One region of the Bacillus sp. FSL R5-0422 genome, then DNA from elsewhere that is predicted to be linked to it. Evidence: predicted binding sites of a transcription regulator. Region 1 holds the regulator's gene; the other holds the start of a gene.

Region 1 (3,117 bases):
AGGATTTTCCTTTTCTGTTTGATATCACCGTAGCAGGTCATCTTCTTGCAAATGAACAGCCTTCTGACGGTATGAGAGAGGTAGAAGAAGAGATCGGTCTTACTATACCTTTTGAGGATTTGACCTTTGCAGGTGTTATACAGGATGAAATCCATCTACACAATTTTACTGATCGTGAATTTTGCCATGTCTATCTTTACGTCCATCCAGAAGAGCAGATGAACATTCAATTACAAAAAGAAGAAGTCGCTGGACTTTACAGAGCAAAGCTAATGGATGCACAGCAGCTATTCACTAGAAAAATTGACAACATGAAGCTGGAGGGTTTTGAAATTGATAAAGCCGGAGAACGACGTAAGGAAAGCAAAGTAGTCAGTGTAAAAGATTTTGTCCCGCATGAACCCGCCTATTATGAGCATCTATTCCAAGCAATCAATCAATTCCTGTCAAAATAGAAAAAACATCGTGACCCTTATTTGGATCACGATGTTTTTTATGAGACATCATCATTTTCTTTCTCCTCTGTCTCTGTTTGCTGCATTTTACGATAGGTCACTCTCGAAATGACAATACTCACTTCGTACAATACGAGCATCGGCAAAGTAACCATGAGGTGGGAAACGATCTCTGGCGGTGTAATCAGTGCGGCAATGACAAGGAGGACAAAATAGGCATACTTCCGTATTTTTGATAAAAACATCGGTGTGATGATGCCAAGTCTTGTGAGAAACATCAACACAACGGGCATCTGAAACAAAAAGCCAAATGGAAGTGTTAACTGCATCAGAAATGTAAAATACTCATGAATCCCAATGACTTGCTCTACATTTAAATCATTCGACATCCGTATCATAAAATCAACGACAAACGGAAACAAAATAAAATAAGAGAAAGCCACACCGCTTAAAAATAAAAGCAGTGCAATCGGAATATAAGCAAGTGTCACCTTTCTTTCTTTATCATATAAGCCAGGGCTCACAAACGCCCATAGCTGATACAAAATCACGGGACACGTCAAAACCAAAGCAATGACAAATGCGAACTGCATAAACACGTACAGAGGATCTGTGAGCTTAAACGCGTTCAGCGTCAGTGTTGCCGCTTCATCCGTATTTTGTAAATATACAATTACCGGCTTAGCGAGAAAAAAACCTGCCACCATAAAGGCAACAAAGAACATCGCAATGACCACTAAACGTTTTCGCAGTTCCACAATATGCTCCATAAGCGGCATATCTTTGACATTCATGAAGCTCATCCTATTCTACTGATCTTCTTTTTTCTTATTTTCTTCCTGATCATCAGCTAAACCCTTTGTGGCATTTTTGAATTCACGTAATGTATCTCCTGCTGCTCTTCCTAATTGAGGAAGCTTTTTCGGCCCAAAAATAATGAGCGCAACAATCGCAATCAGAACCAAACTTCCAGGACCAATCGGACCCATTTGCTCCACCCCCTTTACCCCTTTTCGTCAATCCTCCTGTGTAATAGAGTAATGCTTTAAGAAATACACAAGAGACTGAAGTTCAACCGCCAAATCTATATGATGAATTCGAATGTGTTCCGGCACATTCAATCGGGCCGGCGTAAAATTAAGGATCCCTTTGATGCCAAGGGCAATCAAACGATCTGTAATGGGTTGAGCTGCTACGGCAGGTACTGTCAAAATGGCAACAGGTATATCTCCTACCTCTTGAACATGCTCTTCAAGCTTATCCAAATCATAGACAGGCACGCCGCCTATCTCACTACCTATTTTACTCTCATTGACGTCAAAAGCCATTGAAATTTTTGTATTATTATTTTTGATGAAATTATAGTGTAAAAAAGCAGTCCCTAAATTCCCGACACCGATGAGCATGACATTGGTCATTTCATCTTGGTCAAGTGTCTTTCTGAAGAAAGTCAAAAGGTAATCGACATTATAGCCATACCCCTTCTTCCCAAGTGCACCAAAGTACGAAAAATCTCGGCGAATGGTAGCAGAATCCACTTTGACTGCATCACTAAGCTCTGCCGATGAGACCCTTTGTTTTCCTGATGCATGCAGATTTTTTAAAAAACGGTAATATAGCGGCAAACGTTTGGCTGTCGCTTGTGGAATTTTTGACTGATCTATATTCATATAAGGTCCTCCAACTTAAATATCAGATGCTCTGTGAAAATCACCGTTTTTCCCGCCTGTCTTTTCAATTAAATAGGTAGGACCGATGATCATGCCTTTATCAATCGCTTTGCACATGTCGTAAACGGTCAGTGCACATACTGAAGCAGAGGTGAGCGCTTCCATCTCCACACCCGTACTTCCTTTTGTTTTCACCTGTACTTGTATGTTCAGAATGTGCGCATTTCCGTCTTCCTCCCAATCAAAGGAGATATCCACTCCTTTTAATGCAAGCGGATGACACATTGGAATAATGGTAGATGTTTGCTTTGCTGCCATAATGCCAGCAACCTGTGCAACAGACAGCACATCCCCTTTTCCAATTTCACGTTGCTCTATTTTATGAAACACTTCTTTTATCATACGAACACTTGAAGCAGCAACAGCGGTTCTCATAGTAGATGATTTGTCACTAATGTCGACCATCTTTGCTCTTCCTTGTTCGTTAAAGTGGCTAAATTGACTCATCTTTTCAACGCTCCCTCACTCAAATGATACACTATTTTTTCCTATCTGTCTTTCATTTGAATATGGCGATTGTATGTAATATTTGCTGGTTTACTGCTGATAAGCTACACTTAACATATTATAGCAGAGGTGAAGTTACATGATGATTCTACAATTGAATCAGCTGTCCAAATCGTTTGGTGCTGATACCGTTTTAACGAATATAAAATTGGAAGTGAAAGCAAGGGATCGAATTGCCATTGTAGGTCGTAACGGCGCAGGCAAATCCACTCTTTTGAAAATCATTGCCGGTCAATTGTCTTACGAACAAGGTGAGATCATCAAACCGAAAGACCTATCGATCGGCTATTTAGCACAGCATACCGATGTGACGTCTACACGTACGTTAAAAGACGAATTATTATCGGTTTTTGATCATTTAAAAAAAATGGAACAAGAGATGAGAACCATCGAGGAGAAAATGGCTTCTTCCACAGGTGCCGAGC
Region 2 (3,117 bases), 800 kb from region 1:
CCCAGCTGTAATCAGCCAGACCTCATTCGCATCCCAGAAAGGTCCAATCGTGTTAATTAAAATGCGGCGTTCGTGCGCATCTTTACCAAGTAGCTGCATGGACATCCCAACACCAAAATCAAATCCTTCTAAGAAGAAAAATCCAACAAACAATACTGCGACAAGAATAAACCAAATCTCGTTAAGATATGCCATGATATGCGCCTCCATCAAATGGATCTGTAGACAGGTCCGTTTCATCCTTTTGATCTGTATCCTCTTCCGAATGTGCACCTTTTTTAATTTCTCGAATGAATAGGTAGGCAAGCAAGATGGCAAGAATCAGATAAATCGTCGTAAAGCTAATGACTGAGAATAACAGCATGCCGTACGATACGTTTGGTGAAATCGATTGAGCCGTCGTCATCATTCCAAAGACCGTCCACGGCTGACGCCCAATTTCGGTCATAATCCAGCCAGCTGAGTTCGCAATAAATGGGAATGAAATCATCCCTACCATGAAGCGTAAAAACCATTTGTTCGTTTCGAGTTTTTTTCTAAAGCTTAAGTACAAGCCAATCATACTGGCAAAAATCATCAGCATGCCGGCACCGACCATGATTCTAAAGCTCCAGAACGTTGTTTTTACTGGCGGAATATAGTCTCCAGGACCAAACTTTGCTTCATATTCTTTTTGAAGGGTCAGCATACCTGGCACATCTCCACTAAATTTCGAATAAGCCAAGTAACTTAAAGCAAACGGAATATTGATCTCCGCAGAGTTTTCTTTTTTATCTGTATCAATATTGGCAAATAGTGTCCAAGCCGCTGGATCTCCACTATCCTTCCAAAGGGCTTCACTTGCTGCCATCTTCATCGGCTGTGATTCCATTAAGTGCTTCGCTTGATCATGTCCAGAGAACGCCACACCTAAGCCAGAAATTAAAGCGAGAACCATCGCAATCTGGAATGATTTTTTGAAAAAGGCGATTTCTTGTTTTTTGATCATTTTATAGGCACTAACTCCTGCGATAAAGAATGCACCTGTAGCCAGCGCCCCAAACAGAACGTGCGGGAATTCAACCCAAAGCTGCGGGTTTGTTACAAGAGCGCCAAAATCATTCATTTCTGCACGGCCATTTTTAATCACAAATCCAACTGGTTCTTGCATAAATGAGTTGGCGAGTAAAATCCAAAACGCCGAAAAGATCGTACCAAGGGAAACAAGCCAAATACACAATAAATGAATCTTCTTCGGCAAGCGATCCCAGCCGAATATCCAAAGTCCAATAAATGTAGATTCAAGGAAAAAGGCGAGCAGTGCTTCAATGGCAAGCGGTGCACCAAATACATCACCGACAAACCTTGAATAATCTGACCAGTTCATCCCAAACTGGAATTCCTGGAGAATCCCTGTCACCACACCTACTGCAAAATTGAGTAAGAATAGATGACCCCAAAACTTCGCCATTTTTTTATAAATCTCTTTTTTCTTGACGACATAAAGGGTCTGCATCAATGCAACGATAAACACCAAACCTATTGACATAGGAACAAAAATAAAATGAAATAATGTCGTTGAAGCAAATTGAAATCTTGCTAAAAACAGCTCACTCACAGTCTTACATCCTCCCTTACTTTCACATGCCGAATGATTTGAAATATTTATGCTCACCATTTCACAAAATGTTCACTATTTGTTCAACGATTCACAAATAATAGCCTGTTTGAAATGGTTTACTCGGTGAAATTTTACTCTTGCTTTTCATTCGGTTAGTTATTTATACCTGTACTTTACACCCATACGCTTCAAAAATAAAGTAAATTTTACCTAAAAATTGGATGGTATTGTGTCAGTTGTTTGAATACTTTGTCAAAGAAATGTGACAGAAAGTAAAAAAACGCAAAAAAATAGCGCTGCACGTGAGCTGCAGCGCTTTGTTTCTTTTTTAGGCTTTTTTCTGTAAAGCCGGTCTAGTCACTTGTACTTCATAGTACGTAATTTTGTTTTTCAATAGGCCTTCAGGTTTCGCTTTTCCATGAGCGTGCGCATCACCAAATGCCTGAGATTTTGTCCAGTTCACGAAGTCTTCTTTTCGATTCCAGCGTGTATGAATGGTCACTTCATCGTAATCGGTTGTCTGCTGTGTGACCCAGACTTCCATGCCTAAAAATCCTTCCATGAATTCTACCTGTCCTTGCTTGTTAAAACGTTTGACGAGGTGGTCGGCACTGCCTTTTTCTACTCTTACCTGGTTATTAACAATGATCATGTTTTGTTCATCTCCCTTTTGTTGTTGGATCGAAGCGATTGGAATAATCAGCGGATGCTCACCATCTAAGTGAACCTCAGCCTGAATCCCAAAGACCTCTTTGAAAAAGCTTTCTGTTAATACGTCTTTTGGTGTCCCTATTTGATAAATCTGACCACGCTTCATCACGATAAGGCGGTCACAATATTTTGCTGCCTGCTGCAGGTCGTGAAGAACCATTAAAATGGTGATTCCATGCGTCTTATTCAGCTGTTTGAGTAGCTCTAGTAAATCAAGCTGATGCGCAATATCTAAGTAAGTTGTCGGCTCATCCAGAATAATCGTCTCTGTCTTCTGAGCAAGCGCCATCGCAATATACGCTTTTTGCCTTTCTCCGCCAGACAATGTATGCAGCATTCTATTTTCATTGATACGGCTATTGGTCACATCAAGCGCCCACTCAATCGCTTCTTGATCTGTCTTCGAGCTTTTTTTCCAGATCGAACGATGCGGACTGCGTCCAAGTGCGACCAGCTCCCGTACGGTCATAGATGGAATAGCTGTCCTCGTCTGCATGAGAACGGCGATCTCCTTTGCAATCTCCTGAGCCGTCATCTCTTTTTGCGGTATATCATGAATATATATCATGCCGCTTTCGATTGATGTAAGGCGTGCGGCTGCTTTAATAAAAGTCGACTTCCCTGATCCATTCGGTCCAATAATGCCTGTCACGCTTCCTTTAGGAACAGCTGCTGATATAGATGAGAGCTGAAAGCCTCCTTGACTGAGACTCACGTCATCCATAGCGATCACATCCAACTTAACCCCTCCCTTTCTTTTTTAATAAATAGAGGAAGAAAGGTGCACCGATGCAGGCAAGCAAGAT

The links. The regulator Rex, encoded in region 1, represses fermentation and respiration genes when NADH is low (regulators of the CRP and FNR family bind a similar motif). The targets are predictions, from matches to a motif close to TTGTGAAATATTTCACAA.
Region 2: the regulator Rex is predicted to act here: its motif matches at 1,677-1,694, upstream of MKX52_RS17580 (cytochrome ubiquinol oxidase subunit I).

What each region holds. Positions count from the first base shown of each region.
Region 1 covers NZ_CP152014.1:588,151-591,267, reverse strand. Annotated here, with positions in the region: gene MKX52_RS02940 (NUDIX domain-containing protein) at 1-455, shown strand, start outside; gene tatC (twin-arginine translocase subunit TatC) at 494-1,258, opposite strand; gene MKX52_RS02930 (twin-arginine translocase TatA/TatE family subunit) at 1,265-1,444, opposite strand; gene MKX52_RS02925 (redox-sensing transcriptional repressor Rex) at 1,472-2,125, opposite strand; gene moaC (cyclic pyranopterin monophosphate synthase MoaC) at 2,141-2,632, opposite strand; gene MKX52_RS02915 (ABC-F family ATP-binding cassette domain-containing protein) at 2,772-3,117, shown strand, end outside.
Region 2 covers NZ_CP152014.1:3,426,115-3,429,231, forward strand. Annotated here, with positions in the region: gene cydB (cytochrome d ubiquinol oxidase subunit II) at 1-195, opposite strand, end outside; gene MKX52_RS17580 (cytochrome ubiquinol oxidase subunit I) at 182-1,597, opposite strand; gene isdG (heme oxygenase) at 1,929-3,050, opposite strand; gene MKX52_RS17590 (iron ABC transporter permease) at 3,052-3,117, opposite strand, start outside.